One region of the Agromyces litoreus genome, then DNA from elsewhere that is predicted to be linked to it. Evidence: predicted binding sites of a transcription regulator. Region 1 holds the regulator's gene; each other region holds the start of a gene.

Region 1 (10,384 bases):
TGGCAGGTGACGCACGGCGTGGCGATGATCGTGCCGTACCCGCGGCAGGATCCGCACGGGCTCGAGGTCATCACGTTGCCGAGCAGCGAGCGGACCGAGCGCTGGATCTGCCCGCTGCCGCCGCAGATGTCGCACGTGACCGGCGACGTGCCCGGCTTGCAGCACGAGCCGTGACAGGTCTCGCACACGACGGCCGTGTCCACCTCGAGGTCGCGGTGCGTGCCGAAGATCACCTCGTCGAGCCCGACCTCGAGCCGGATCAGTGCGTCCTGCCCCCGCTCGCGGCGGGAGCGCGGTCCGCGACTGGCCTGGCCGGCGCCGAAGAACGTCTCGAAGATGTCGCCGAACCCGCCGAACCCGGCGGCTCCGCCGCCGAAGCCGCCCTGGCCGCCGAGGTCGTACTGCTGGCGCTGCTTCGGGTCCGACAGCACGTCGTACGCGTGCGTGACCTCCTTGAAGCGCTCCGACGCCTCCGCACCCGGGTTGACGTCGGGGTGCAGTTCGCGTGCGAGGCGACGGTAGGCCTTCTTGATCTCGTCCGGTGAGGCGTCGCGTGCGACGCCGAGGACCTCGTAGTGGTCGGCCACGTGAGGCGGGTTCCTTTCGATCGCGATGGCGGATGCCGCGGTGCGGCTCCGCGCAGTTCAGTTCTCGCCGAGCGTGCGGGAGAGGTATCGGGCGACGGCGCGCACCGCCGCCATGCTCTGGGAGTAGTCCATGCGGGTGGGGCCGACGATCCCGAGCCGGGACACGTCGCGGCCGGGCACGGCGAACGAGCTCGAGACGACCGAGGTCTCCCCGAGGCCGTAGGCCGCGTTCTCGCGGCCGATGCGCACGGCGAGGCCGTCGTCGGCGGTCATCTCGCCGAAGAGCTTCAGGATCACGACCTGCTCCTCGATCGCCTCGATGACGCCGAGGATGTTGCCGGCGAAGTCCTGCTCGGTGCGCACCAGGTTCGCCGCGCCGGCGACCACGAGCCGGTCGGCGCGGGTCACCTTCGCCTGGTCGGCGAGCGTCGCGGCGAGCGTGTGCAGCACCTCGGCGTGGGCGCGATCGGCGTGCTCGGTCTCGGCGGAGAGCGCGACCGCGGCGTCGTCCATCGTGAGTCCGGAGGCGATCTCGTTGAGCCGGTCGCGCAGCCGGGCGAGCGTGGCCTCGTCGACGGACTGGACGAGCTCGGCGAGCCGCTGCTCGACCTGCCCGCTGTCGGAGATGAGGATGCAGAGCACCCGGGTCGGCGCGAGCGAGACGAGCTCGACATGCCGGACGCGGGCGCGCGCGAAGCTCGGGTACTGCACGACCGCGAGCTGCCGGGTGAGCTGCGAGACGAGCCGGACCGTGCGGGCGAGCAGCTCGTCGAGGTCGTTCGACTCGCCGAGGAACGTCTCGATGGCGTGCCGCTGCGCGGCGGTGAGCGGTCGGATGTCGGCGAGCTGGTCGACGAACACCCGGTAGCCCTTGTCGGTGGGGATGCGGCCCGACGAGGTGTGCGGGGCCGCGATGAGCTCCTCCTCCTCGAGCAGGGCCATGTCGTTCCGGATCGTGGCCGCCGAGACGCCGAAGTGGTGCCGGTCGACGATGGACTTCGAGCCCACCGGCTCCCTCGACGCGACGTAGTCCTGCACGATGGCGCGGAGCACGGCGAGACTGCGTTCGGAGACCATGACCCTCGCCTTCCCTCGACCGTCGCATCGCTGTGGGCCCGCCCCTTGGCACTCCACCCACGTGACTGCTAATCCTATCCCGAGATTCAGGGCCTGCACCGTTGCCGGGCCGCACGCCGCCTCGATAGCGTGTGGTCGTCCCGCGCGCCGTGCAACCGCTGCACCCGCGGCGCTCCCCCTCCCGCGAAAGGCGACTCATGTCCGACTCCAACCTCCCTCCCCAGGATCCGAACGCCGCGCCGCAGCCGGCGCCCGCCGCACCCCTGACCCCCGAGCAGGACCGCCAGTGGGCCTCGTTCGCCCACCTCGGCGGCATCATCGGCATCCTGCCGTCGCTCATCATCTGGCTCGTGTTCAAGGACCGCGGCAGCCTCACGAACACCGAGGCCAAGGAGGCGCTGAACTTCCAGATCACCGTGGTCTTCGCCTACGTCGCGATCCTGATCGTCAACTCGATCCTGACGGTCGTGACCTTCGGCATCTGGGCCTACGTCGGCTGGCTGCTGCCGCTGGCCCTGTGGATCGCCGTGATCGTCTTCTCGATCATGGGCTTCATGCAGGCCAAGGACGGCAACCACTACCGGTACCCCTTCGCCATCCGCCTCATCAAGTAGCGCCGAGCACCCCGACGCGCCGGTCGAACGACCCTCGACCGGCGCGTCGCCGTGTGTCAGCATGAGGGCACGTCCCGAGTCCCGGGGAGACCATGAGGAGCCAGCATCATGTCCGACGCACCACCTCCGAACCCGCCCACCCCGCCCGCCGGCGGGACGCCCCCGCCCCCGCCGCCCGGGGGTCCCACGCCGCCGTCCGGCGGCTACCAGCAGAGCCAGCCGCTCAGCCCGGCCGATGAGAAGCTCTGGGCAACGCTGATCCACGTCGGCGGCGCGCTGTTCAACTTCCTCCCGGCCCTGATCGGGTACCTGATCCTGAAGGACCGCGGACCGTTCATCCGCGCGCACACGGCCACCGCGCTGAACTTCCAGCTCACGGTGCTGATCGCCTACGTCGTGAGCTTCCTGCTCATGTTCGTGTTCATCGGATTCATCCTGTACCCGGCCGTGTGGGCGCTGAACATCGTGTTCTGCATCATCGCCGCGATCAAGGCGAACCAGGGCGAGTACTACACGTACCCGCTCGCCATCAAGTTCGTCAGCTAGTCACCGAGCAGGCGCCGCACCACGGCGTCCGCCAGCAGGCGCCCTCGCCGGGTCAGCGTGAGCCGACCGGCGAGGGCGCTTCGTGCGTCCACGAGGTCGTCGGCGATGAGCCCGGCGACCGCGTGGCGTCCGGCCGCGTGCAGGCTCGCGACCTCGATCCCCTCGCGGATGCGGGTGAGCAGCAGCACCCGCTCGGTCTCGCGGGTCGGCGCGTCCAGCGTCTCGCGACCGACGGCGGGCGAGACGCCGGCGGCGAGCCGCTCCGCGTACGCCGCCGGGTGCTTCGCGTTCCACCAGCGCACTCCGCCGACGTGGCTGTGCGCGCCGGGTCCGACGCCCCACCAGTCGTCGCCGCGCCAGTAGCCGAGGTTGTGACGCGACCGGTGGGCCTCGCCCCGGGCCCAGTTCGAGACCTCGTACCAGTCGTAGCCGGCGGCGCCGAGGAGGTCGTCGGCGAGCTCGTACATGTCGGCCGCGAGGTCGTCATCCGGCGCCGCCACCTCGCCGCGGCGGATCCGCCGGGCGAGCTTGGTGCCGTCCTCGACGATGAGCGAGTAGGCGCTCACGTGGTCGGGTGCCTCGGCGAGCACCGCCTCCAGGCTGGTGCGCCAGTCCTCGATCGACTCGCCCGGGGTCGCGTAGATCAGGTCGAGGCTCACGTCGAGCCCGGCCTCGCGCGCCCAGCGCACCACGAGCGGCACGCGCGCCGGATCGTGCGTTCGGTCGAGGGTCGCGAGCACGTGCGGCACGGCGGACTGCATGCCGAACGACACGCGGGTGACACCCGCCTCGGCCAGGCGTGCGAGATCGTCCGCGTCGACGGAGTCGGGATTCGCCTCGGTCGTCACCTCCGCGCCCGCGGCGAGGCCGAAGGCGTCGCGAACCGCGTCCAGCATGCGGGCGAGGTCGCCGACCGGCAGCAGCGTGGGCGTGCCGCCGCCGAAGAAGACGGTGTCGGCCGGACGCGCCGGCACGCCGGATGCCCCGAGCACGCGTCGCGCGAACCCGACCTCGGCGATCGCGTGGTCCGCGAAGTCCTCCTGGCGGGCGCCGCGGAGCTCCCCCGCCGTGTACGTGTTGAAGTCGCAGTAACCGCAGCGCACCCGGCAGAAGGGCACGTGCAGGTACACGCCGAAGGCTCGCTCGGTCGCGCCGGCCGTCGCGCTCGCCGGCAGCACGCCGTCGGCCGGCGCCGGATCGGCGATCGGCAGCGGACCCGCCATCAGGTCGGGAACGCGGGGTGCAGCGCGCGCAGCTCGCGCGTCGTGAGTTCGCGGCGTCGCCGCCGGAGCAACGGCGCGAGGGCGCGCCGCAGCCCGCCGTTGGGCTCGTACGCCGAGCGGATCGTCAGCCACACCGAGTCGTCGTCGCGGTGCTCGAGGATGAAGGACTCCTCGCCGTTCTCCGGCGCGGCGCCGGCGGTCCCGATCGCGAAGCCCGCGCGGTTCGGCTCGTCGACCACGTAGACGACGAGCACCGGGATGTTGCGGCTGCGGAGGCGCCCGCGCCGACGCAGGGTCGCGGTCATCCCCGCGGTGATGTAGGGCGTGCCGTCGGCCGCGTAGCGCTCCTCGGCCCGCGGCGCGGGCTGCTCGGCGAGCGGTGCGCCGGCCGGGTCGTAGGCGATGCCGGTGTACTGCGCGCCGGTGCCCGGCGCGGCATCCACCACCGTGAATCCGGAGCCCTGCTGCACGCCCCAGGTCATCAGCGACTCGGCGGACTGCTCGTACCGCTCGCGCCCCGAGCCGAGGCGGACCGTGTCCTCGGCCGGCACGAACCCGGCGGGCGGGTAGCGCAGCAGGTCGGGGTCGAGGGTCGCCCCGATCGCGCCGTACGTGACGGACTGGTCGGTGAACGTGCTGCGACGGCTCACGGCTCCCCCTACTTCTTCGCGTCCTTCTTCTCGGTCTCCCCGCTCAGGGCGGCGATGAACGCCTCCTGCGGCACTTCCACGCGCCCCACCATCTTCATGCGCTTCTTGCCCTCCTTCTGCTTCTCGAGCAGCTTGCGCTTGCGGCTGATGTCGCCGCCGTAGCACTTCGCGAGCACGTCCTTGCGCATGGCCCGGATGTTCTCGCGGGCGATGATGCGCGCGCCGATCGCCGCCTGGATGGGCACCTCGAACTGCTGCCGCGGGATGAGCTCGCGCAACCGGCCCGCCATCATCGTGCCGTACGCGTACGCCTTGTCGCGGTGCACGATGGCGCTGAACGCGTCGACCTGCTCGCCCTGCAGCAGGATGTCGACCTTGACGAGGTCGGAGGCCTGCTCGCCGGCGGGCTCGTAGTCGAGCGAGGCGTAGCCGGCGGTCTTCGACTTGAGGTTGTCGAAGAAGTCGAAGACGATCTCGCCGAGCGGGATCGTGTAGCGGATCTCGACCCGGTCCTCGCCGAGGTACTCCATGCCGAGGAGCGTTCCCCGGCGGGACTGGCACAGCTCCATGATCGTGCCGACGTAGTCCTTCGGCGCGAGGATCGCGGCCTTGACGATGGGCTCCCGCACCTCGGCGATCTTCCCGCCGGTCGGGAACTCGCTCGGGTTCGTCACCGTGACGGTCTTCTTGTCCTCGGTCGTCACCTCGTACGGCACCGACGGCGCCGTGGCGATGATGTCCAGCCCGAACTCTCGGCGCAGCCGCTCGGTCACGATCTCGAGGTGGAGCAGCCCGAGGAACCCGCAGCGGAAGCCGAAGCCGAGCGCCACGGACGTCTCGGGCTCGTAGGCGAGCGCCGCGTCGGACAGCTTGAGCTTGTCGAGCGCCTCGCGAAGCTCCGGGTAGTCGCTGCCGTCGACGGGGTAGATGCCTGAGAAGACCATCGGCAGCGGCTCGGTGTAGCCCGCGAGCGGCTCGGCCGCGGGCTTGCCCGCGCTCGTGACGGTGTCGCCCACCTTGGACTGGCGAACGTCCTTCACGCCCGTGATGAGGTAGCCGACCTCGCCCACCCCGAGGCCCTTCGTCGGCGTCGGCTCCGGCGCGCTCACGCCGATCTCGAGGATCTCGTGGGTCGCGCGCGTCGACATCATCTGGATGCGCTCGCGCGGGTTCAGCTGGCCGTCGACCATCCGCACGTAGGTCACCACGCCGCGGTAGCTGTCGTAGACCGAGTCGAAGATCATCGCGCGCGCGGGCGCGTCGGCGTCGCCCTTCGGCGCGGGGATGCGCTCGACGACGCGGTCGAGCAGGTCCTCCACGCCCATGCCGGTCTTGCCCGAGACGCGGAGCACGTCGTCGGGCAAGCCGCCGATGAGCTCCGCGAGCTCGCGCGCGTACTTCTCCGGCTCGGCGGCCGGGAGGTCGATCTTGTTCAGCACGGGGATGATCTCGAGGTCGTTCTCGAGCGCGAGGTAGAGGTTGGCGAGCGTCTGGGCCTCGATGCCCTGCGCGGCATCCACGAGCAGGATGGCGCCCTCGCACGCGGCGAGGGACCGCGAGACCTCGTAGCTGAAGTCGACGTGGCCGGGCGTGTCGATCATGTTGAGGGCGTAGCCGGTGCCGGCCAGCTCCCACGGCATGCGCACGGCCTGGCTCTTGATGGTGATGCCGCGCTCGCGCTCGATGTCCATGCGGTCGAGGTACTGGGCGCGCATGTCGCGGTCGGCGACCACGCCCGTGATCTGCAGCATGCGGTCGGCGAGCGTCGACTTGCCGTGGTCGATGTGCGCGATGATGCAGAAGTTGCGGATCAGCGCGGGATCGGTGGCAGCGGGCACCGGGGGGTTGGCGGCTCTCGGAGACATCCCAACGATTCTCCCACGCGCGCGATCGCACTTTCGACGGATGCCCCGTCAGGGCCCCGGGACTACGCTGAAACGCACCATGACCGTGCTCGATGCCCCGCTCGCCTCACGGGTCCAGCCGTCGGCGCTGCGACCCGTCTTCACCTCGCTCCGCGTCGGCCTCCACGTCCTCGTGGTGGGCCTGGTCGTCTTCGTCCTCGCGCGCGCGACGCTCGCGGGCGGGGCCGACCTCATCCCGATCTCGATCCTCTCGATCGCCTTCATCGGCACCTACATGGTCGGGGTCGTCACCGCCCACCAGGTCGTCACGCCGTGGATGCGCGCCGGATGGCTCGTGATGCTGCTCGGGCTCTGGCTCGGCCTCAGTTCGATCACGCCGGATGCCGCATTCCTGGCGTTCCCGCTCTTCTTCCTCGAGCTGCACGTCCTGCCCGCGCGGTGGGCGGTGCCGCTGGTCGGCGTGACCTTCCTGCTGAGCGTGTGGAGCACCACGTCCCACCTCGGGTTCGAAGCCGGCGCCATCGTGGGCCCGTTCATCTCCGCCGGCGTCGCGGTCATCATCGGCCTCGGCTACCGCGCGATGGCCGTGGAGTCGCGCGAGCGGCAATCGCTGATCCTCGACCTGCTCGCCACGCGCGAGGAGCTCGCCGCGGCGAGTCGCGAGGCGGGCACGCTCGCGGAGCGGGAGCGGATCGCGCGCGAGATCCACGACACGGTCGCGCAGGGGCTCTCGAGCATCCAGATGCTCCTGCACGCCGCCGAACGCGACATCCCGGACGCCGCCACGCGCGACAAGCTGCGCCTCGCCCGCGAGACCGCCTCGGAGAACCTGCAGGAGACGCGCCGGTTCATCCGCGAGCTGACGCCGCCCGCCCTCGACGAGCAGACGCTGCCCGCGGCGCTGCACCGGCTCGCGGATGCCACCAACGAGCAGGCTCGCCAGTCGGGTACGCGCACCCGGATCGCGTTCTCGTTGAGCGGCGAACCCGTCGTCCTGCCGATGTCGGTCGAGTCGACGCTGCTCCGCATCGCGCAGGGGTCGCTGTCGAACGTCGTCAAGCACGCCGACGCGTCGCGCGCGGAACTCACGCTGAGCTACCTCGGCGACGAGGTCGCGCTCGACGTCGTCGACGACGGCGTCGGATTCGATCCGGTGCTGCTGGCCGAACCCGACGACGCGGCGGAGTCGTTCGGGCTGCGCGCCATCCGCCGCCGCGCCGAGAGCCTCGGCGGCACGGCCGATGTGGAGTCCTCGCACGGCGGCGGCACCGCGCTCTCGGTGCGGATCCCGGTGGCGGCGGCATGATCCGGCTGCTGCTGAGCGACGACCATCCGGTGGTGCGCGCCGGGATGCGCGCGCTGCTGGAGGCCGAGGACGACCTCCACGTGGTCGCCGAGGCGGCGACCGCGGAGGAGGCGGTCCGGCTGGCGGCCGAGCCGGGCATCGACCTGGTGCTCATGGACCTGCAGTTCCCGGGCGCCCTGCAGGGCGTGGACGCCACGCGCCGAATCCGGTCGGCCCCCGACTCGCCCCGGGTCCTGGTGCTCACGAACTACGACACCGACGCCGACATCCTCGGGGCGATCGAGGCCGGCGCGAGCGGCTACCTGCTCAAGGACGCTCCCCCGGCGGAGCTCGTCGCAGCCATCCACGCGGCGGCCGCCGGCGAGTCCGCCCTCGCCCCCACGGTGCGATCGCGGCTCGACGACTCGCAGCGCACGTCCGACCAGCGCCTCACCGTGCGCGAGGCCGAGGTGCTGAACCTCGTGGCCGCGGGCCGCACGAACCGCGAGATCGGACAGGCGCTGTTCCTCAGCGAAGCCACCGTCAAGTCGCACCTCGTGCACATCTTCACGAAGCTCGGGGTCGGCTCGCGCACCGCCGCCGTCGCGAGGGCTCGCGAGCTCGGGGCGATCAGGGCGGGTTGAGCCGGTCATGACCCGGGCCCGCGTCGTCCTCGTCCACGGCATCCGCACGTCGGCGACCATGTGGCGAGGGCAGGTCTCGCGGCTGACCCGCCACGACGTCGAGGCGATCGCGGTGGACCTGCCCGGGCACGGCTCGAGGATCGGGCGGGAGTTCTCGGTGGACGCCGCGATGGAGGCCATCGAGGAGGGACTGGGCGAACCGGTCCCCGGCGTCCCGCGCCTGCTCGTCGGCCTCAGCCTGGGCGGGTACCTCGGGCTGGAGTACGCCGCCCGGCGCCCGGACGGGCTCGACGGGCTCGTCGCGGCCTCCTGCGGCACCCGTCCGCGAGGCCTGCCGTTGCAGGGGTATCGGGCGCTCGCGCGCTCCATCGGCCGGCTTCCGGACCGCGGCCGCTGGCTGAACGACGCGACCGCGCGCGCGTTCCTCCCTCGCGCCGCGGTCCAGGACATCGTGGCGGGAGGGGTCGCGCTCGAGGCCATGGTGCCGGCACTGCAGGCCGTCGGCGGGATCGACCTGCTCGCGGCCGCCGCCGCCGCTCGCGTGCCCATCTGGTTCGTCAACGGCAGCCTCGACCACTTCCGGATCGAGGAACGCCGTCTCCTCCGCGCCGCGGCCGACGCCCGGCTCGTGCACGTGGCGGGTGCGACCCACATGGTGAGCCTCGCCCGGCCCGACGCGTTCGCCGCCGTCGTCCTCGGTGCCGTGGCCGAGCTCGAGCGCCGAGCGGCGCGCATTGGTGCCGCTCAGGCGTAGCTGGTATCGTTGCCTGTTGGCTTGCGTGTGGGGTCCCACCTCCGCACGATGCGCCGCGACGGCCCCTCTACCGATTGCGGCAACTCGATTCCCGCAGACGAACACGAAAGACGAACCACGTGGCAAACATCAAGTCGCAGATGAAGCGCATCCGGACCAACCGCAAGGCCGAGGAGCGCAACAAGGCCGTCAAGAGCGAGCTGAAGACCGCCGTCCGCCAGGCGCGCGAGGCCATCGCCTCGGGCGACAAGGAGAAGGCGACCAGCGCCGTTCGCGTCGCGACGCGCAAGCTCGACAAGGCCGTGAGCAAGGGCGTCATCCACAAGAACCAGGCCGCGAACCGCAAGTCGGCGATCGCGAAGCAGGCTTCCGCGCTCTGATCCGAGCATCGATCGAAGGCCCCGCACCGTTCGGTGCGGGGCCTTCGTCGTCTCGGTGGCGGTGCCTCAGGCGTGGGTCCGTCCGCGCGCGGCGATGACCCCCACGAGGCGTTCGAGCGCGAACACCGGGTCGCGCTCGGCGCCCTTGACCGCCGCATCGGCGGCGGCGAGCGCCTGGATGGCGGTCCCGAGCCCCTCGTCGTTCCAGCCCGCCAGGTCTCGACGCGCACGATCGACCTGCCAGGGCGCGAGCCCCAGGGATGACGCGCTCGCGCCGCGAGACCCGGCGACCTTCGCCATGGTGCGCACCTTCATGGCGAAGGCGGCCACGATCGGCACCGGATCGGCACCGGAGTCGAGCGCGTGACGGAGGGCGATGAGCGCATCGCCGTGACGGCCCGCGATCGCCGCGTCGGCGACCTCGAAGGCCGTGGTCTCGACGCGACCGCCGTAGTACTTGCGCACCGTCGCCTCGTCGATGTCGCCGGACGCGTCGGCGATGAGCTGCCGACAGGCTGCGGTGAGCTCGCCGAGGTCGTCGCTGAACGCCCCGACGAGCGCGCGGAGCGCTGCCGGTGCGATCCGCCGGCCGGCGAGCCGGAACTCGGCTACGGCGAAGTCCTGCTTCTCGGCGTCGCGCTTCAGTTCGGCGCAGACGATCTCGATGCCGCCGCCCTCCCCCGCGCGCACCGCGTCGAGCAGCTTCTTGCCGCGGTTCCCGCCGCGGTGGCGCAGGACGACCGTGGTGCCCTCCGCCGG
Region 2 (10,384 bases), on a different contig from region 1:
AAGAAGCGACTCGCGCAGCGGGCGGGCTCCCTCTCGGGCGGTGAGCGCCAGATGGTCGCCATGTCGCGCGCCCTGATGATGGGTCCGCACGTCCTGCTGCTCGACGAGCCGAGCGCCGGCCTCTCGCCGGTGCGCCAGGACGAGGCGTTCCTGCGCGTCAAGGAGATCAACCGCGCGGGCGTCACGACCATCATGGTCGAGCAGAACGCGCGTCGATGCCTGCAGATCTGCGACCGCGGCTACGTGCTCGACCAGGGCCGCGACGCGTACACCGGCACTGGGCGCGACCTGCTCAACGACCCGAAGGTGATCGGGCTCTACCTGGGCACGCTCGGACAGGACGAGTAGCCCTCCGAGGGCGCCGGCAACGGGGGCGGGGATGCGAGGCATCCCCGCCCCCGTTCTCGTGCGCGGAGGCCTCTCGTGCGGCGCGTGCGACGTTCGCGAGCGTTCCCGCGGCCCCCGGGAGGGCCGAGTGCCGGGGCGCGACGTCGTGCGATGCCAGAAGCACCCGCCCAGGACAGGACGGGCGCGCGCCGGATGCTCGGCGGTGCCCACCGGCGGGATGGAGCCGACGGTACCGACCGCAGGTGCGGCGGCTCGCCGGCGACGGCCCCGACGCCGCCGGCGCTCCCGGGTCACGGGCGCCGCGACTCCGCGGGTGCGCCGCGACCGCGACGCAGCCGGACGGCGCAGCGCAGACGGCCGGCGCGGACGGCAGGGCAGGCGGGGCCGGCGCTCGGCCCGGCACGGGTGGCCTGGCGTGCGGCGTGATCAGAAGGCGCCCCAAGGCGTCAGGCGGCGTCAGGCGGCGGTCAGGCGGCGCCAGGTCGCGCAGGCGCCACCAGAACGGCGACGCGGCGTCCCGGCCGTCTGCCGGGGGCCGACGCGGGCAACGGCGACGCAGGTCTCGAGTCGCCATGACGCCGCGAGTCCGAGTGCGTACGTCGCAGCGACTGGGCGTAACCGGGCGATCAGGTGACCGGGCGGCCGGCGATCAGGTGACCGGGCGGCCGGCGATCAGGTGACCGGGCGGCCGGCGATCAGGCGATCGGGCGATCGGGTGATCGGGCGATCGGGCCGGCCACGACCGCGTCCGTGATCGCCCCGAGCACGCCGAAGGGCCCCGGCCGAAGCCGGGGCCCTTCGTGGGGTGAACGATCAGCCGTCGCCGATGCGCTCGTAGGTGTTGTCGTCCTTGTACTCGTAGATGCCGATGGTCGCCTCGGTCGGGTCGCCGTTCTCGTCGAACGTCACCGGGCCGGAGGGGCCGTCGTAGTCGATCTGCTGGCCCTCGGCGAGCAGCTCGGCACCGGCCGAGAAGGTGTCGACCGTCTCGCCCTCGCCCGAACCACCGGAGACCTGCTGCAGGTACGCCGCGATGTCGGCACCGTCGGTGCTGTTCGCCGCGTAGGCCGCGAGCGCGATCAGGATGAGCGCGTCGTAGGACTCGGCCGCGTAGCTGTAGTCGGTCAGGCTCGAGTCGACCTCGAGCAGGCGGTCGGTGAAGTCACCGAGCGTGCCGACGTCGAGACCGGGCAGCGTGCCCTTCGAACCGGTGACCAGGCCCGGAGCGAAGTCCGCGCTGTAGTCCGCCAGGTTGCCGTCGACGAAGTACAGCTGGTCACCCGGGTAGCCGGAGCCGACGAGCGCCGGCGTGATGATCTTCGCCTGATCGAACGTGATCAGCGCGATCGCGTCCGGGTTCTGCGCGGTGACCTCGGAGATCTGCGCGTCGAAGCTCGAGTCGCCCTCGTTGAAGAGCGCCTCGGCGACGACCTCGCCGCCGGCGGCCTCGAACGCGTCCTTGGTGAACTGCGCGAGACCGGTGCCGTACGCGTCGTTCAGCACGATCATGCCGAGGGTGGCGTTGCCGTCCTCCGCGATCAGGTTGCCGAGGACCTCGCCCTGCAGCACGTCGGACGGAGCCGTGCGCCAGTACAGGTTGTTGTCGTCGTAGTCGGTGAAGTCCGCCGAGGTGTTCGCCGGCGAGAACTGCACGACGCCGGCGGCGACGATCTGGTCGATGACGGTCTTCGAGACGCCCGACGAGGCCGCACCGATGATCGCCGACACGTCCTGCGAGAGGAGGTCGGTGACCGAGACGGTCGCCGTGTCGGTCGTGGTGTCGCCCGAGTCGCGGTAGACGACCTCGACCGTCATGCCCATGTCGGCGTCGTTGATGTCCTGCGCGGCGAGCTCGACGCCGGCCTCCTCAGGCGGGCCGAGGAAGGCCAGGGCACCCGACTGCGGCAGGATCGTGCCGACCTTCAGGGTCAGATCGCGGTCACCCGCCTCGATCGACTGCGCGTCGCCGGACGCCGCGGGCGCCTCCGACTCGGCCGGTTCGGTGTCGCCGCCCGTGCTGCACGCGGTGAGGAGGAGGGCGGAGACGCCAGCGATGGCGACGCCCGTCCAAGCCGCGCGAGTCGAGCGCGAGGCATTGGCCCTCGCGAATACGCTCATGATGCTCCTTGGGACTGAAGGATCGGTACACAATCAGCGCCTGACGACGCCGGTGTATCGACCGTATTGCCCGCCCACAGGCGACACAAGATTGCCGCGGTCACAACCCGGTAACGCACACGGAATCGTTACCTGTGCCCCGTCGGGCGCGCGGGGAGCGCACGAAACCGCCGTTCAGGCGCATGTTCGCGCACGATCGCGGCCGACGCCCGCCCCACGCCCCACCCCCGTCCGGGGGGACTCAGACCGGCTCGAGCGACGCCGCGCGACGCGCCGCCCTGGCGCCGCGCACCAGGTCGAACGTGAGCACGCCGAGCGCCACCCAGACCAGGGCGAATCCGATCCACCGCTCGAGCGGCATCGGCTCGCGGAGCACCAGGACGCCCACGACGAACTGGATGAACGGGGCGAAGTACTGGATGAAGCCCATGTAGGTCAGCGGCAGCCGGCGCGAGGCGGCCGCGAAGAGCAGGAGCGGCACCGCGGTCACGGCTCCGGCAGCGAGCAGCAGCGTGGTGTGCCACCCGCTCACCGTGCCCATCGTGAGCCCGCCCGTGGAGGCGACCACGACGAGGAGCGCGGCGGCCGCGGGCGCGAGCCAGGCGGTCTCGAGCGTGAGCCCCGAGATCGCATCGACCCGCGGACCGACCCGCTTCTTGATCAGGCCGTAGAAGCCGAAGCTGAACGCCAGCACGAGCGCGATCCACGGCAGTCGGCCGTACCCGAACGCGAGCACCGCCACCGCGACGATGGAGATGCCCACGGCGGTCCACTGCAGCGGGGTGAGCCGCTCGCGCAGCACGAGCACGCCGAGGAAGACCGTCACGATGGGATTGATGAAGTAGCCGAGCGCGGCCTCGACGACCTGGCCGCTCATCGCGGCGTACACGTAGGTCAGCCAGTTCACGAAGATCAACGCGCCCGCGACGCCCATGGTGAGCACGACCCGGCGATCCCGCAGCAGCGCCCGGATCGCGTGCCAGGATCGCGTCACGGCGATCAGCGCGGCGCAGAACACGAGCGAGAGCAGGATGCGCCAGGCGACGATCTCGACCGGTCCGGTCGGCGCGAGGGCGAGGAAGTAGACGGGCAGGAAGCCCCAGAGCGAGTACGCCGACACGGCGTAGACGAGTCCGCCGCGGCTCACGCCCGCGGTCGTGGCGCTCGCCGGCGCCGTCGGGGTCGGAGCGGTTGGCACCGTGACAGCCTACGCGCGCGCCGGCGCATCCGACCCGGCGTCGGCTGCCGCGGATCGTCGACTTCCGGCCGAGACGACGACGCGGCCCGGATGCCGTGTGGCATCCGGGCCGCGGAAGCGTCGGTGTCGACTAGCGGACCACGACCGCGAGCACGTCGCGGGCCGACAGCACGAGGAAGTCCTCGCCGCCGAACTTCACCTCGGTGCCGCCGTACTTCGAGTAGATCACCTTGTCGCCGACGGCCACGTCGAGCGGCACGCGGTTGCCGTTGTCGTCGATGCGGCCCGGGCCGACCGCCACGACCTCGCCCTCCTGGGGCTTCTCCTTGGCGGTGTCGGGGATGACCAGCCCGGAGGCGGTGGTCTGCTCGGCCTCGACCTGCTTGATGACGATGCGATCCTCGAGCGGCTTGATGGAAACCGACACGGTTGACCTCTTTCTTGACGAAGACTGGGGTTAGCAGCCTCTGGACGAGAGTGCTAACCCCGAGTCTAGGGCGGTTCTGGCACTCGTGCAACGTGAGTGCCAGCGCGCGGCCCGGTGCTAGCGTGGCCGCGTGGAACGCGACGAGCTGGTGCGGCTGCTCTCCCCCGAGGGCCTCGAGCTGCTCGACTCGCTGCCGCCCTACTCCTCCCGCGCGGATGTCGTGAAGGTCGTCTCCGACCTCCGCAGCCGAGGCCACGACGCCGGGCTCGTCGCCGCCGTGCTCAGCCAGTCGCGACTGCGGACGAGGGCCAGGGCGAAGTTCGGGGAGTTCGCCGACCGGATGCTCTTCACGGAGCCCGGCCTCGAGCAGGCGACGCGCCTGCGGGTCGCCGCGCTGCACGCCGGCCGGTTCGCGCGGGCGGGGCTCCGCCACGTGGCCGACCTCGGGTGCGGCATCGGCGGCGACGCGCTGGCCATGGCGGCGGTCGACCTCGAGGTCACCGCGGCCGAGGCCGACGAGGTCACCGCCGCGGTCGCCGCATTCAACCTCACCCCGTTCCCGAAGGTCCGGGTCCTGCACGCGCGGGCGGAGGACGTCGCGCTCGGCGGCATCGACGCGGCGTGGCTCGATCCCGCGCGCCGGACCACCGCCGCCGGGACGACGACGCGACTCTCCGACGCCGCCGACTACTCCCCGTCGCTGGACTTCGCGTTCGGGCTCGCCGACCGGATGCCGGTGGGCGTCAAGCTCGGCCCCGGCACGGACCGCGACGTCGCGCCCGACGGCGCCGAGGCCCAGTGGGTCTCGGTCGACGGCGACGTCGTCGAGCTGGCGGTCTGGACGGGCGCGCTGGCGCGTGCCGGCGTGGGCCGGGCCGCGCTCGTCATCCGCGGCGACGCCGCGCACGAGCTGGTCGCGCCCGCCGACTCCGAGGATGCGCCCGTCGGGCCCGTCGGCGACTACGTGTACGAGCCGGACGGCGCGGTCATCCGGGCCCGGCTCATCGGCGACCTCGCCCGGTCGATGGGCGCGTGGATGCTCAGCGACGGCATCGCCTACCTGACCGGCGACCGGGAGGTCGCGACGCCGTTCGCCCGCGGCTTCCGCGTGCTCGAACGCCTCCCGGCCGACGAGCGCAACCTCCGGCGCGCGCTGCAGGACCGACAGGTCGGCACCCTCGAGATCAAGAAGCGCGGAGTCGACGTGGATCCTGCGGCATTGCGCACGCGACTGAAGCTCAAGGGCGCCGAATCGGCCACCGTCATCCTCACCCGCGAGGAGGGACGCCACGTGGCGCTGCTCGTCGAGCGCCTCCCCGGTGGCGAGGCTCAGGACGGGAGCGCCTCGAACACGATCGCGTAGTAGCCGAGCCAGACCCCGGAGAAGACCAGGCCCGTCACGCCGGTCCCGATGCCGACGAAGGCCAGCACGCGCCCGTGCTCCTCCCGCCGCAGGCCCAGCACGCCGAAGACGATCGCCGCGACCGAGAGCGGCAGCATCCAGCCGACGAACAACGAGGCGATCGCCCCGATCGATCCGATCACCGCACCGACGCGGCTGTAGACGCGACGCTGCTCGTCCTCCTCGGCGTCCTCCATCGGCATCGCCGGCTCGGGGCGGTGCACGGTGAGGAGCTGCCCCGTGGGAAGTCCGTGCAGTTCGGCCGTGTCGAACGGGACCTCGTAGCCGCGCTCGGGTGTCGCGGGGCCGGGCGGTGCGACCGGCCCGGGCGCAGCCGGCAGGGTCGGCGGAGCGGATGCGGGCACGCGCGGCGCGGCGGCCGGGGCCGGCCGTGCCGGCTCGTCTCGGCCGCGTTCGGGGTCGGGTCCGTCGGTCATCTCGCTCGTCTCAGTAGCCCCGCACGGCCCAGTCGCCGATCGCCAAGACCAGGCCCCACAGGACGAACGAGAGCAGCGCGATCCCGATGCCCACGAATCCGAGGATGATGCCGGTCAGCCACATCCCGCGGGCGGCGGGCTCCCGACTGCGCCCGAGGAAGCCCAGGACGACGGCGGCGGCGGGGACGAGCAGCTGCAGGATGCCGCCGGCCACCGGGATGATCGCGATCGGCGACCCGACCACGCCGATGACCCCGGCGATGAGGGAGATCAGGCTGAGCACCGACGTCGCCCCGGCCGGAGGACCGGACGCGGTCGCACCCGGTGCCGGCGCGCCGGGCGCCCTGTCGAACGGCCCGCCGACCGGCGGAGCCGCGGTCGGACCGACCGGCGGCACCGCGCCGACCGGAGCCGGCGGCGCGGGCGGTGCCGGAGCCGGCGGCGCGGACGGTGCCGGCGGCGCGGGTGGCGCCGGCACCTGCGTCGCCGGTTCCGCTCCCGCCTCCACGGTCGGGTCGACGGGCGATCCCGGAGGCGACGTCGCGCCGGAGGCCGGTTGCTCCGGCTCCGTCGGGCCGCCGGGCGTGCCGGGATCGCTCACGTCGAACCCCTTCCGTGGTGCGGATCGATGCCGATCAGTAGGTCTCGAACGAACCGGTGCTGAACGCGGCGCCGAGCACGGCGATCCAGACGATGCCGACGATGAGGCCGACGACGAGGCCGATGTAACCGATCACGAGGCCGGCGATCGCGAGGCCGCGGCCCTGCTCGCCGGTCTTCTTGATCTGGCTGAGCGCGATGTGGCCGGTGATGATCGCGACGAGGGAGATGAAGAACGCCGAGACCAGCGAGACGATGGCCAGGATGTTGGTCTTCTGCTCCGGCGGCGTCGCGTACGACGGCGCGCCGCCGTAGGCCGGCGCGGGCTGCGAAGCCGGTGCGGGCTGCGCCGGCGGGGCCGGCGGAGCGGGCTGGGCCGCCGGTGCGGGCGGCGGGGGCGGCGGCGGGACGTTCTGCGCGTTCTGGTCCGGCGCGCCGTCCGGCGTGGTGGGGTCGGTCATGGTGGCTGCTCCCTCTCGTGCAGGCGTGGACCCGGCAATGCTGGCAGCGCCGCACGGTCGTGTCAACGATCCGCGGTGCGCGTCGGCACCCCGCGTTCGCGGGGGTCCCCGCGCCCAGACTAGCGCGCGGGCGCTGGGGCGACGTGGGACCGACGACCCGGTGGGATCAGGTCCGGATCTCGGTCGCGGGCAGGGTGGAATCGGCGCCGAAGTCGAGCCCGGACGGCCCGTGGCCGGCCATGATCAGTCGGGCGGCCAGCGCGGCGATCATCGCGCCGTTGTCCGTGCACAGCGAGAGCGGCGGGATGCGCAGCGCGATGCCGGCCGCCGCCGCGCGCTCCTCCGCGACCTCTCTCAGGCGGCGATTGGCCACGACGCCGCCGCCGAGCAGCAGCCGGGGCACGCCGAGGTCCGTGCATGCGGCGATCGCCTTCGAGACGAGCACGTCGACCACCGCCTCGCGGAAGCTCGCCGCGACGTCGGCGAGCGGCACGGGCTCGCCGGCCGCCTCGCGCTGCTCGACCCAGCGCGCGACCGCGGTCTTCAGCCCGGAGAACGAGAAGTCGTATCGGTGCCGCTCGAGGTCCTTCGGCCGCGTCAGCCCGCGCGGGAAGCGGATAGCGGTCGGGTCTCCGCCGATGGCGGCGCGGTCGATCTCGGGGCCGCCGGGGTACGGCAGCCCGAGCAGCCGCGCGACCTTGTCGAAGGCCTCCCCGGCGGCGTCGTCGATGGTCTCGCCGAGCAGTTCGACGTCCGAGTCGAGGTCGCGCACGAGCAGCAGCGACGTGTGCCCGCCCGAGACCAGCAGGGCGATGCTCGGCGTCTCGAGCGGAGCGCCGCCGAGCAGGTCGGCGCCGACGTGCCCGACGAGATGGTTGACGGCGTAGACCGGCTTCTCGAGCGACAGGGCGAGCGCCTTCGCGGCACCGACGCCCACCATCAGCGCGCCGGCGAGGCCGGGGCCGCTGGTGACCGCGACCGCGTCGAGGTCGGCGAGCTCCACGGACGCCTCCTCGAGCGCCGAGCGGATCGTCGGGCCGAGCGCCTCGAGGTGGGCGCGTGCGGCGACCTCGGGCACGACGCCGCCATAGCGCGCGTGCTCCTCCATCGAGGACGCGATCGCGTTCGAGAGCAGTTCGGTCCCGCGCACGATCCCGACGCCGGTCTCGTCGCACGAGGTCTCGATGCCGAGGACCAGGGGCGCATCGCGGTTCACTGCGGACCTCCTGCGGTCGGGACGGTCGGCCCCGCGGTCGCGGCATCCGGTCCGACGCGGTCCGCCGGGCGCGCGACGGCGGGCGGCACGTCGAGGCGCATCGCGATCGCGTCGACGCCGTCGGGCTGGTAGTAGCCGCGTCGCACGCCGATCTCGGCGAAGCCGAGCGAGACGTAGAGCGACCGCGCGACGGGGTTGTCGGCCCGGACCTCGAGGAACAGCTCGGACGCGCCGCGACGTCGGGCCTCGTCGATGAGGGCGTGCATGAGCGCCCGCCCGAGCCCGGCGCCGCGATGCGCAGGGTGGACCGCGATGGTCTGGATGTCGCCCTGACCCGAGCCGCGCGGTGCGAGCAGGCCGGCGTAGGCGACCGGCTCGCGCGGCGCGGCGTCGTCGACGGCGACGAGGTAGTACGTGTGCTCGCTCGAGAGCTCGGACCGCATCGCCGACTCGGGCCAGGCGTCGGTCGCGAAGGTGGAGCGCTCGAGCCGCATGAGGGCATCGAGGTCGTCGCCGCCGGCTCGCCGGAGCATGAGGCTCATCGCAGCACCCGCTTCGCGGTCGACAGCGTCACGTCGGGAGCACGCAGGTACAGCGGCTGGTCGTCGGCGATCGGGAGCCGACCGGCCGCGACCGCGAGCTCGGCGAGCATTCCGAGGGCCCCGGCCGAGACGGTGCCGGCGTCGAGGCGGATGCCGCGGGGCGCCGGCACGGCGTCGCGCGGCTCGAGCCGCGGGGCGTCGAGCCGGATCGGGAGTCCATGGGCGTCGAGGCCGTCGTAGTCGGTCACGGCCGACTCGCGGCGACGGGCGTCGGTGACGACCTGCAGCGCGCCCGATCCGCCGGCCCGGTACCAGGCTCGCGCGATCGCATCGTGGCTCACGACGGGCACGACCTCTCGCGAGATGCCGAGCGCGAACGCCCGCGCGGCCGCGATGCCGACGCGCAGGCCCGTGAACGGGCCGGGTCCCATGCCGACCGCCACGCCCGACAGGCGACCCGGCGCGACGCCCGCCGTCGCGAGCACGTCGCGGATGCCGTCGCCGATGAGCTCGGCGTGCCGCATGGTGTCGTCGGTGCCGACCTCGGCGAGGATCCCCGCCTCCCGGTCGACGACGGCGACGCTCGTCCCGGTGGACGTGTCGATCGCGAGGAGCATGGCATCAAGCCTAGGGGCGTGCGGCCGGGCGTCCGCCGTGAGCGCTCGCGGCGCTCAGCCGAGACCGTCCGGGAGCTCGCCCTGCACCGCGAAGCGCGTGCCGGCCCAGCGCGGTCCGTGCCCGCGCAGCTCGACCGTCCTGGGCTCGTCGGCGTCGAGCTCCTCGTCGTGCGGGTCCGTCTCCGCCATCCCGTCGACCGCCGGGTCGGGCCGCTCGCTGCCCCGGCGCCGCACGATGACGACCTCGAGCCACGAGTCGCTGACGCCGTCGAGCAGGCCCGCGCCCCACTCGGCCACGACGACCGAGCGCGAGAAGTCGAGGTCGAGGTCCTCGAGCTCGGCGGCCGTGCCGAGCCGGTAGGCGTCGACGTGCACGAGCGGTGCGCCGCCGACGAGGCTCGGGTGGGTCCGGGCGAGCACGAAGGTCGGGCTCTGCACGGGTCCGCGGATCCCCAGGCCCTCGCCGATCCCTCGCGTGAGCGTGGTCTTCCCGGCGCCGAGCGGCCCGGTCAGCACCACGAGGTCGCCGGCGCGCAGCTCGTGGCCCAGTTCGCGGCCCAGCGACTCCATCGCCTCGGAGTCGGGCACGACCCGGCGCATCAGTCGCGCTCCACGTACGTGCGCGGCACCCGCGGCCCGATCCGGGTCACGATCTCGTAGGCGATGGTGTCGGCGGCGTCGCCCCAGTCGTCGGCCGAGGGCGCGCCCGACTCCGGGTCGCCGACGAGCACGACCTCGTCGCCGACGGCGACCTCGGCCTCGCCGACGTCGACGAGGAACTGGTCCATCGCGATGCGGCCGACGACCGGGTGGCGGACACCCGCGATCGCGACCTCGGCGCGGCCCGAGGCCTGGCGCGGCACGCCGTCGGCATAGCCGAGCGGCACGAGCGCGAGGGTGGTCGGCTGCGGCGCGCGCCACGCGTAGCCGTACGAGGCGCCGGTACCGGGCTCGACCCGGCGCACGGCCGCCACGCGGCCGCGCAGCGTCATCGCCGGGCGCAGTCCGAGGTCGGCCG
Region 3 (10,384 bases), on a different contig from region 1:
AACCAGTCGATCGCGAGGTCGGCGACCGCGGCGGGGGCGTCGTCGGTGATGAAGTGCGCCGCGTCATCGACGTAGGCGAACTCGACGCGATCGGCGTACCGCTCCGGATGCCGGCAGACGCGCCCGATGATCTCCTCGGTCCAGGGATGACCGGGTCGGCCGAGCACGACGAGGGTCGGTACCGTGAGCCTCCGCCGGCGGTAGACGCCGCGGGCCATGCGCATCGCCTCGGGGAGCGCCATGCCGCGGAAGAGCGGACGCACCGCGTCGTCGATGTCGCGGCGGCGCATCGGGGCGAGATGGGCGTCGACGACGTGCGGCGGCATCGGATGGGCGACGAACTCCTCGGAGAACGTCGCGCGGAGTGAGGCGCCGGGGCGGTGCCAGAAGTGCGGGGGCAGGTGCCGGAAGGCCGGGGCGACCTTGGGGCTGAATGTGATGAAGGCCGGGGGTACGGAGAGCTGCACCGCCGTTCGAACCCGTTCCGGGTGGTCGTAGGTCATCTGCACGGCAGTGATCACGCCCATGTCGTGGGACACGAGGTGCATGCGCTCGATGTCGAGCGCATCGAGGAGGGCGAGCAGGTCGCGCAGCCGGCTCTCGCGTTCGATGCGAGGATCGTCGGCCGTCGTCCAGCCGGCTCCCCGCAGGTCAGGGCAGTACGCGCGGTAGCCCCGTGCGGCGATGACCGGCGCGATGGCGTGCCATTGCCACCAGTGCTGGGGGAACCCGTGCAACAGCATCACGGGTTCGCCTGCGCCGATCGCGGCGACGTGCGTACGAAGGCCGGGCGTCGTGACGACGAAGTGGTCGAAGCCGGGGGCCTGCGGCAGCGGCGGCGACCATGCCGCGGCGTCGATCGGAGTGAGGTGTCGCTCGGGTATGGCCATGACGACCCCCTCCAAGCCCGATGGCTACTACGGTCATAGTAGATTTCGCGAATCGGGGCGTCAATGACGGATCGCCGACCGGATCGCGCAGCAGGAGCGCGCCGACCTCGAACCGATCACGACCCGGCGCTCACCGACCCGGCCAGGCGATCGACGGACTCCGCGTAGCGGTCGAACGCCCGTCGGAGATCTTCGCCGCGCGGACGCACGCGCCGTGCCATCGACCGCGAGCTCCCCGGTCTCAGACCTTGAGCCGCCAGTCGCCCTCGTCGTCGGGGTCGTGCACCGGGACCGCGGCCGTGTCGGGGGCGACCGACGGGAGCGCCGCGGTGAGCGCCTCGGTCGGCGGCCCGATCACGGTCGCCTCGTCGCGGCGGTGACGGAGCACGTCGTTGATGTACGCGGTGAGCGCCTCGGCGAGCGGGATGTCGCGACCCTCGCGCTGCGCCATGTACCAGCGGTGCTCCAGCATCTGGTGGAAGATCTCGGCGGGCTCGAGCTTGCCTCGGAGCTCCTGCGGGACGGCCCGGATGACGGGCTCGAACACGCGCATGAGCCACTCGTGGGCGACCATCTCCTCGTCCTCCTGCGGCCGGTAGGCGGCACGGTACGAGTCGAGGTCGTTGAGGAGGCGGCGCGCCTGGTTCTCGCCGGCGTCGAGTCCGGTCAGCCGCAGGAGCCGGCGCTGGTGGTGACCGGCGTCGACCACCTTCGGCTGGATCCGGAGCGTGGTGCCCGACGAGTCGGTGCGGATCGCGAGCTCCTCGATGTCGAAGCCGAGGTCGTTCAGGCGGTTCACCCGCTCGTTGATGCGCCACCGCTCGGTGACGCCGAACGACTCGCTGCCGGTGAGCTCGCTCCAGAGGTTGCGGTAGGCGTCGACGATGCCGTCGGAGATGCGCACGGGGTCGAGCTCGTCGGCCACGCGGCCGCCCGCCTCGAGGTCGAGCAGTTCGCCGGCGATGTTCACGCGGGCGATCTCGAGGTCGTTCTCGCGCTGCCCGTTGGAGAGGCCGCCCTCGTAGAGCTTGCCGGTCTCGGCATCGACGAGGTACGCGGCGAACGCGCCGGCGTCGCGCCGGAAGAGCGTGTTCGAGAGCGACACGTCGCCCCAGAAGAAGCCGATGATGTGCAGCCGCACGAGCAGCAGCGCGAGCGCGTCGACGAGGCGGGTCGCGGTATCGGGCCGGAGCGTCTGGGAGAACAGCGCCCGGTAGGGCAGCGAGAACCGCAGGTGCCTCGTGACGAGCACGGGAGCCAGCGCGGCGCCGTCGGAGTCCGTCCGGTTGGTGATCACCGCGACGGGCTCGACGCACGGGACCTCGAGGCGCTGCAGCGTGCGAAGCATCTCGTACTCGCCCCGGGCCATCTCCGCCGTGGTCTCCTTGATGGCCACGACGTGCCCGCCGAGGTGGGCGAATCGCACCAGGTGCCGGGAGATGCCCTTGGGCAGCGCGGCGATCGCCTCGCTGGGCCAGGCCTCGAGGGGGAGGTCCCAGGGGAGGTCCAGCAGTGCCGGATCGGTCATGGCCGACGTGATCGAGAGTGTGCCGCTCATCACGGGACAGCGTACCCGTGGACGACGAAGCCGGCCGGGCCCGCGGCCCGACCGGCTTCGTGACGACCGGTTCCGGTCAGCTGACGACGGCCTCCTTGAGCAGGCGCTCGCCCGACTCGGCGTCGAACACGTGCACGTGCTTCGGCGTCGGGAGCAGGTAGACGGTGTCGCCCGCGAACGGGTGCGTGCGGCCGTCGACGCGCGCGACGATGTCGGTGCGCTTGCCCTCGATCTCGGCGTGGCCGTAGAGGTAGCCGTCGGCGCCGAGCTCCTCGACGAGGTCGACCTTCACCTCGAGGCCATCGCCGGCGGTGGTCGACACCTGGATGTCCTCCGGACGGACGCCGACCGTGACGACCTGGCCCGACGCCGCGTCGAGCGCGTCGCGCTCGATCGGCACGACCGTCTGGCCGAACGCGACGCCGCCGTCGGCGATCGGCGCGTGGAAGAGGTTCATCGCCGGCGAGCCGATGAAGCCCGCGACGAAGACGTTGGCCGGCCGCTCGTAGAGCTCGCGAGGCGTGCCGACCTGCTGCAGGACGCCGTCCTTCAGCACCGCGATGCGGTCGCCCATGGTGAGCGCCTCGGTCTGGTCGTGCGTGACGTAGACCGTCGTGACGCCGAGGCGGCGCTGCAGCGAGGCGATCTGGGTGCGGGTCTGCACGCGCAGCTTCGCGTCGAGGTTCGACAGCGGCTCGTCCATGAGGAAGACCTGGGGCTGGCGCACGATCGCGCGGCCCATGGCGACGCGCTGGCGCTGGCCGCCCGAGAGGGCCTTCGGCTTGCGGTTGAGGTAGGGCTCGAGGTCGAGCAGCTTGGCCGCCTCGAGCACCCGGGCGGCGCGCTCCTCCTTGCCGACGCCGGCGATCTTGAGCGCGAAGCCCATGTTCTCGGCGACGGTCATGTGGGGGTACAGCGCGTAGTTCTGGAACACCATCGCGATGTCGCGGTCCTTCGGCGGCACGTCGGTGACGTTGCGGTCGCCGATGAAGATGTTGCCGTCGTTGACCTCTTCGAGGCCCGCGAGCATGCGGAGGGACGTGGACTTTCCGCAGCCGGAGGGACCGACCAGGACGAGGAACTCCCCGTCGGCGATCTCGAGGTCGAGCTGGTCGACCGCGGGGCGGGTGCCACCCGGGTAGAGGCGGGTGGCCTTGTCGAACGTGACTGACGCCATGGTTCTGCTTCTCCTTCACCGGCAGGTACGTGCCGGACGATCCGTAGTGAATGGAAACGCCGACTTCCGTGTCGACGCCCCACCAGTATGCCATGCGCCCGCGAGGGCCCCGGCGGGGCAGCGGCGCCTCGGAGCCGGCGACCGGCGCGCTCCCGGGCGTCGTTTGGACGATTCCCAGTGATCGCTCCTACACTCGACCCTGCGTGCGCCTGCACCCACGCGCGCCCTCACAGCGACCCGGAGTTGACCATCGATGAGCACTGGCGGATCAGAACCCCGTCCCACCCGTAACCAGCGACGGGAGGCCGCGCGCGAGAAGGCACGGGCTCTCCGGGAGGAGCAGAAGAAGCGGGACCGCCGCAACCGACTCCTGCTCCAGGGCGGCGTGGTCGTCGCGATCCTCGCGGTCGCGGCCCTGATCGGCGGACTCATCTTCAACAGCGTGCAGCCCGAGGGTCCCGGGCCCCGCAACATGGCCAGCGACGGCATCCTGCTCGTCGGCGGCGAGGATGGCATCGAGCCCGTGGAGACGCCGGCGATCGAGGCCGGGGGCCAGCCCACGCCCGCCGAGCCCGACGAGAGCGGCACGATCGCGAACATCGTCGTCTACGTCGACTACCTGTGCCCGTTCTGCGGCCAGTTCGAGACGACGAACTCGAACACCATGCGCACGATGGTCGAGCAGGGTGCGGCCACCCTCCAGGTGCACCCGATCGCCATCCTCACCAACAAGAGCGCGGGCACGCAGTACTCGCTGCGTGCCGCGAACGCCGCGGCGTGCGTGGCCGACCTCTCGCCCGAGGCGTTCTTCGACTTCAACTCGCTCATGTTCGAGAACCAGCCCGAGGAGCTCACCCCCGGCCTCACCAACGACGAGATCGCCGAGCTCGCGCTGCAGGCCGGTGCGGCCTCGTCGGTCGAGCAGTGCATCGACGACGTCACGTTCAAGAGCTGGGTGCAGGATGCGACGGAGCGTGCGCTCACGCAGCCCATCCCCAACTCCGACCTGGCCTCGGTCACCGGCACCCCGACCGTGCTCGTGAACGGCCGCCAGTACGTCGGCTCGCTCGAGGACCCGGCCGAGTTCCAGGCGTTCGTGCTCCAGGCGACCGGTGAGAGCTACTCGGAGTCGGAGGCGACCCCGACCCCGACCCCGAGCCCGACGCCCGAGGCCGGCTAGCCTCGGTTCGCGTCGACCGGCGGCCCGGCCCCGTGGGGTCGGGCCGCCGTCGTGCGTGCCCCATCGGGCCTCGGTAGGATGACTGCAGTCCACATGCCGGCTTGGCGCAATTGGTAGCGCACCGCTCTTGTAAAGCGGTGGTTACGGGTTCGAGTCCCGTAGCCGGCTCGATGTCGAGAGCACCGGGTCCGTCGGCAGCGACCCAGGATCCCCAGTTCGTCGCGCCCGCGGCCGGAGGGTCCGCGCACCGTCACGCCCATGCCGAGCCCGCCGTGGTCCCGATGTGGGTGGCGATCCTCCTGGTCGTGGTCTCCGGAGGACTGGTGGCGCTCCAGTCGCGCGTGAACGGCGAGCTCGCACGACGGCTCGACGACGTCTCGGTCGCCGCCGCGATCTCGTTCGGATCGGGCCTGGCGATCCTGGCGGTCATCGCGGCGACCTGGCCGGGCGGACGGCGCGGGCTCGGCCGGCTGCGCGAGGCGGTGCGCACCCGGGCGTTGCGGTGGTGGATGCTCCTCGGCGGTCTCGCCGGCGCGTGGTTCGTGACCACGCAGGGTCTCGCGGCGGGCGTGCTCGGCGTGGCCCTGTTCACCGTCGCGATCGTCGCAGGGCAGACCCTCGGCGGCGTCGTGTTCGACGCGATCGGCCTCGGTCCCGGCGGCCGGCGGCCGCTCAGCCCGACGCGCATCGCCGGGGTGGTGCTGGCCATGGCGGCGATCGGATGGGCCGTCTCGGCGCAGCTGGCCGGCGCGGTGCCGTTCTGGCTGATGGTGCTGCCGTTCGCCGGCGGCATCGGGGCGGCATGGCAGCAGGCCATGAACGGCCGGGTCCGCACCGCGTCGTCGAGCGCGCTCGCGGCGACGCTGCTGAACTTCCTCGTCGGCACGGCGGTGCTCGTGCTCGTCATGCTCGTCCGCGCGGCGGTCGTCGGGTGGCCGACGCGGTTCCCGGTCGATCCGTGGCTGTACTCGGGCGGCGCCATCGGATGCGTGTTCATCGCCGCGCAGGCGGTGCTCGTCCGCCGGGTCGGGGTCCTCGTCCTGGCGCTCGGACTGGTCGCCGGTCAGCTCGCTGCGGCGCTCGCGCTCGACCTGCTCCTGCCGACGTCGGGGCGGCCGGTCGGACTGGAGACGGTGGGCGGCACGGTGCTCGCGCTCGTGGCGGTCGTGCTCGCCGGCATCCACTGGCGACCCGCGCGCCACCTCGTGGGGCAGGCCGCCGAGACCTCGACGGCGCCGACGCGCGCCGTCGCCGCCGAGGTCAGTCGAGGACGCTGAGCCGGTTCGCCGCGCGGTCCGCGGAACGGCGGTCCGGGCGGTCGGCCTCGAGGCGGCCCCCGACGTAGAGCCAGCCGAGGAGTCGCTCGTGCTCGGCCAGGCCGTGCATCCGGGCGATCGCCGGGTGCCGCGTGTGCGGCCCGGTGCGCCACATGACGCCCCATCCCGCATCGTCGAGCAGCAGCTGGAGCATGTGGCCGACGCCGGCGGCGCAGGCGTCCTGCTCCCACTCCGGGACCTTCGGGTGGGGGCGGGGTGCGGCGACGAGCGCGAGCAGCAGCGGCGCGCGCAGCGGCTTCGCCGCCATCCGCTCGGCCGCGGTCCCCTCAGCGCCGGAGGCCTCCACGAGCGCGGCCCCGAGCCGGCGGCGGGCGTCGCCGCGCAACGCGATCACGCGCCACGGCGACAGGGCGGCGTGATCGGCGACGCCGGCGGCCGCCGAGAGCAGTTCGGCCAGCTCGGCGTCGCTGGGCGCCGCGTCGGTCACCCGCGGCCACGACCGACGTGCTCGGATCGCCCCGCGGACGCTCCGTTCCGTCACGGCTCGGGCGTGAAGTCGAGCGCGATCGAGTTCATGCAGTAGCGGTCGCCCGTGGGAGTCCCGAATCCGTCGGGGAAGACGTGACCGAGGTGCGAGCCGCACTGCGCGCAGCGGACCTCGGTCCGCACCATCCCGAGCGAGACGTCCTCGAGCAGTTCGACCGCCTCGGCGCGCACCGACTCGTAGAAGCTCGGCCAGCCGCAGCCGGAGTCGAACTTCGTGCCCGACTTGAACAACTCGTTGCCGCAGCCGGCGCAGGCGTAGATGCCGGCCCGCTCCTCGTCGAGCAGCTCGCCCGTCCACGGGCGCTCGGTCGCGGCCTCGCGCAGGACGGAGTATCGCTCGTCGCCGAGTTCGTCGCGCCACTGGTCGTCGGACTTGTTCACCTGGTAGGACATGGTTCTCCTCGTGCGTTCGGGCAGCATCCATCGTCGCAGGCGGATGCCGCCTCCGATGCAACGCGGCGCCCGGACGCGGTGTTCCCGCGGCGTGCACGCGTCGACCGTCCGAGCGACGCGCGGGTCCGGATGGCGGCCGCGCCGCGCTGTGCGTCGGGCTCGCGGGCCCGCATCCCTAGGATGTGACCACGATCTCGACGTCGGGAGGAGCAAGCGTGGACGGCGACGGCCTCGACGACGCGCAACGCGCCATCCTCGCCTTCGAGTCCCGGGCCTGGCGGGATCCGGCCCGCAAGGCCGACGCGATCCGCGAGGAGCTGGGGATCTCGGCGGCCCGGTACTATCGGCTCCTCGGCGCCCTCGTCGACTCGCCCGCCGCGCTCCGGTACGATCCGATGCTCGTCGGGCGCCTGCAGCGCCAACGGGCGGCACGCGCGCAGACGCGTTCGCGCCGCACGTTCCCGACCGCCCGGCCGCTCGCCTGAGCGCCCCCGACCGACTGGAACCCAGGTGCAGAAGTTCCCCCGCGACCGATTCGACTCCATCCCGCACGGCATGGACCGGGTCGGCGCGCATCGCGCGCCCGAGCGGCGAGGGCGCCGGTGGGTCGCCGTCGCCTGGGCGGCGCTCGCGACGGTCGTGCTGGCCGGCGCCGGGATCGCGGCCGTGGCGGCCTACAACCAGCGGCTCGACTTCGACGACGCGCTGCCCTCGGCGGCCGCGCCCGAGCCGGGTCCGACGGCCGAGCCGACCGTGGCGCCCGACGTGACGGTCGCCGTCCTCAACGGCACCACGACGAGCGGGCTCGCGGCGAGCGTCGGAGAGCTGCTGTCCGGCGCCGGCGTCTCGGTCGGCGTCACGTCGAACGCCGACGCCTCCGACATCGAGCAGACGGTCGTCTACTACGGCTCGGCCGACCTGGAGGGCGCGGCGCGCGGCGTCCTGCAGCAGCTCCCTGTCGGCGACGTCCGGCTCTCGGAGGAGTTCGGCCAGGAGGGCATGCAGATCGTCGTCGTACTCGGGTCCGACTACCCGGCGCCCGGCGCCGGCTGAGCCCGGGCGAGTCGGCTCCGCTCGAATCGTTGCCATTCTGCGACCATTCGCGGCGGCCGGACTCTTGTGCAGCGGTGCGATCGCATGGCTATCTGGAATCGGCGGCTCGACTACCCCGTGTGAGCACCCGACGCCGGTCCCCGACGTCGACGTCGGCACGACGACCGCCCGGTACCGCCGAAGGCACGTGCTGACTCGATACACGGCAACATGGGAGCAACGCATGGCGAACGGAACCGTCAAGTGGTTCAACGCTGAAAAGGGATACGGATTCATCACCGTCGACGGCGGAGGGCAGGACGTCTTCGTCCACTACTCCGCGATCGACATGTCGGGGTACAAGGTCCTCGAGGAGGGCCAGCAGGTGACCTTCGAGGTCGGCACGGGCGCCAAGGGTCCCCAGGCCGAGGCCGTCCGCCCCGCCTGATCCGAACGGTCGGAAGCGCCGCCGGTCACCCCGGCGGCGCTTCCGCATGTCCGTGCGTGGTCTCGTGGGGGTGCGCTCGCTTGCACTCTCCGCGGGTGAGTGCCAGAATCGATCTAGCACTCACTCGTTCTGAGTGCTAACCCCTTGGAATCTTTCATGACGTCCGGAAGGGACGAGAGACACACATGGCAAAGATCATTGCTTTCGATGAGGAGGCCCGCCGCGGCCTCGAGCGTGGCCTGAACACGCTCGCCGACGCGGTCAAGGTGACCCTCGGCCCGCGCGGCCGCAACGTCGTGCTCGAGAAGAAGTGGGGCGCCCCCACGATCACGAACGACGGCGTGTCGATCGCCAAGGAGATCGAGCTCGACGACCCGTACGAGAAGATCGGCGCGGAGCTCGTCAAGGAGGTCGCGAAGAAGACCGACGACGTCGCCGGTGACGGCACCACCACCTCGGTCGTGCTCGCCCAGGCGCTCGTCCGCGAGGGCCTGCGCAATGTGGCCGCCGGTGCCGACCCCATCTCCCTCAAGCGCGGCATCGAGAAGGCCGTCTCCGCCGTCTCCGAGGAACTCCTCGGCGCGGCGAAGGAGATCGAGACGAAGGACGAGATCGCGGCGACCGCCTCGATCTCGGCCGCCGACCAGCAGATCGGCGAGATCATCGCCGAGGCGATCGACAAGGTCGGCAAGGAGGGCGTCGTCACGGTCGAGGAGTCGAACACGTTCGGCACCGAGCTCGAGCTGACCGAGGGCATGCGCTTCGACAAGGGCTACCTGTCGGCGTACTTCGTCACGGACCCGGAGCGCCAGGAGGCGGTCTTCGAGGACCCGTACATCCTCATCGCCAACCAGAAGATCTCGAACATCAAGGACCTGCTGCCGATCGTCGACAAGGTGATCCAGTCGGGCAAGCAGCTCCTGATCATCGCCGAGGACGTCGACGGCGAGGCCCTGGCCACGCTCGTCGTGAACAAGATCCGCGGCATCTTCAAGTCGGTCGCCGTCAAGGCTCCGGGCTTCGGCGACCGCCGCAAGGCCCAGCTCCAGGACATCGCGATCCTCACCGGCGGCCAGGTCATCTCGGAGGAGGTCGGACTCAAGCTCGAGAACGCCACCCTCGACCTGCTCGGCCAGGCCCGCAAGGTCGTCATCACCAAGGACGAGACGACCATCGTCGAGGGCGCCGGCGACCCCGACCAGATCGCGGGCCGCGTTGCCCAGATCCGTTCGGAGATCGACAACACCGACTCGGACTACGACCGCGAGAAGCTCCAGGAGCGCCTCGCCAAGCTCGCCGGCGGCGTCGCCGTCATCAAGGCGGGCGCGGCCACCGAGGTCGAGCTCAAGGAGCGCAAGCACCGCATCGAGGACGCCGTCCGCAACGCGAAGGCCGCCGTCGAGGAGGGCATCGTCGCCGGTGGTGGCGTGGCCCTCATCCAGGCCGGCGCGAAGGCGTTCGAGACCCTCTCGCTCGTGGGCGACGAGGCGACCGGCGCGAACATCGTCCGCGTGGCCATCGAGGCGCCGCTCAAGCAGATCGCACTCAACGCCGGCCTCGAGCCGGGCGTCGTCGCGAACAAGGTCTCGGAGCTCCCGGCCGGCCACGGCCTGAACGCCGCGACCGGCGAGTACGGCGACCTCATCGCCCAGGGCATCATCGACCCGGCGAAGGTCACCCGCTCGGCGCTGCAGAACGCCGCGTCGATCGCCGGCCTCTTCCTCACCACCGAGGCCGTCGTCGCCGACAAGCCGGAGAAGGCCGCTGCCGCGGCTCCGGCCGACCCCACGGGCGGCATGGACTTCTGAGTCCGCCGCGGGCTCCGGCCCGCTCCGCGGCCGCGGTCGCACCAACGCGCGAAGGGCGCCCCCTCCGGGAGGCGC

What was found. The regulator HrcA, encoded in region 1, represses chaperone genes, less so after heat shock. The targets are predictions, from matches to a motif close to TTNGCACTCGNNNNNNNCGAGTGCNAA.
Region 2: a site for HrcA is predicted at 4,168-4,194, ahead of groES (co-chaperone GroES). Genes of this name have one in related genera too.
Region 3: a site for HrcA is predicted at 8,615-8,641, ahead of groL (chaperonin GroEL). Genes of this name have one in related genera too.

What each region holds. Positions count from the first base shown of each region.
Region 1 is NZ_JBEPKA010000009.1:52,439-62,822, reverse strand. Features, by position in the region: gene dnaJ (molecular chaperone DnaJ) at 1-587, opposite strand, end outside; gene hrcA (heat-inducible transcriptional repressor HrcA) at 645-1,664, opposite strand; gene ABME01_RS08625 (DUF4870 domain-containing protein) at 1,862-2,278, shown strand; gene ABME01_RS08620 (DUF4870 domain-containing protein) at 2,387-2,824, shown strand; gene hemW (radical SAM family heme chaperone HemW) at 2,821-4,047, opposite strand; gene ABME01_RS08610 (DUF1990 domain-containing protein) at 4,047-4,697, opposite strand; gene lepA (translation elongation factor 4) at 4,706-6,562, opposite strand; gene ABME01_RS08600 (sensor histidine kinase) at 6,642-7,868, shown strand; gene ABME01_RS08595 (response regulator) at 7,865-8,491, shown strand; gene ABME01_RS08590 (alpha/beta fold hydrolase) at 8,499-9,245, shown strand; gene rpsT (30S ribosomal protein S20) at 9,365-9,625, shown strand; gene holA (DNA polymerase III subunit delta) at 9,692-10,384, opposite strand, start outside.
Region 2 is NZ_JBEPKA010000002.1:174,160-184,543, reverse strand. Features, by position in the region: gene ABME01_RS02510 (ABC transporter ATP-binding protein) at 1-348, shown strand, start outside; gene ABME01_RS02505 (ABC transporter substrate-binding protein) at 1,162-2,466, opposite strand; gene rarD (EamA family transporter RarD) at 2,708-3,664, opposite strand; gene groES (co-chaperone GroES) at 3,795-4,091, opposite strand; gene ABME01_RS02490 (class I SAM-dependent methyltransferase) at 4,222-5,454, shown strand; gene ABME01_RS02485 (hypothetical protein) at 5,421-5,930, opposite strand; gene ABME01_RS02480 (hypothetical protein) at 5,941-6,213, opposite strand; gene ABME01_RS02475 (DUF4190 domain-containing protein) at 6,566-6,991, opposite strand; gene tsaD (tRNA (adenosine(37)-N6)-threonylcarbamoyltransferase complex transferase subunit TsaD) at 7,158-8,207, opposite strand; gene rimI (ribosomal protein S18-alanine N-acetyltransferase) at 8,204-8,749, opposite strand; gene tsaB (tRNA (adenosine(37)-N6)-threonylcarbamoyltransferase complex dimerization subunit type 1 TsaB) at 8,746-9,366, opposite strand; gene tsaE (tRNA (adenosine(37)-N6)-threonylcarbamoyltransferase complex ATPase subunit type 1 TsaE) at 9,421-9,966, opposite strand; gene alr (alanine racemase) at 9,966-10,384, opposite strand, start outside.
Region 3 is NZ_JBEPKA010000019.1:10,118-20,501, forward strand. Features, by position in the region: gene ABME01_RS13445 (alpha/beta fold hydrolase) at 1-890, opposite strand, end outside; gene ABME01_RS13450 (DUF4032 domain-containing protein) at 1,132-2,448, opposite strand; gene ABME01_RS13455 (ABC transporter ATP-binding protein) at 2,525-3,625, opposite strand; gene ABME01_RS13460 (DsbA family protein) at 3,879-4,805, shown strand; tRNA gene ABME01_RS13465 (tRNA-Thr) at 4,901-4,973, shown strand; gene ABME01_RS13470 (DMT family transporter) at 4,976-6,082, shown strand; gene ABME01_RS13475 (nitroreductase family protein) at 6,066-6,623, opposite strand; gene msrB (peptide-methionine (R)-S-oxide reductase MsrB) at 6,620-7,021, opposite strand; gene ABME01_RS13485 (DUF3263 domain-containing protein) at 7,237-7,506, shown strand; gene ABME01_RS13490 (LytR C-terminal domain-containing protein) at 7,532-8,074, shown strand; gene ABME01_RS13495 (cold-shock protein) at 8,298-8,501, shown strand; gene groL (chaperonin GroEL) at 8,687-10,309, shown strand.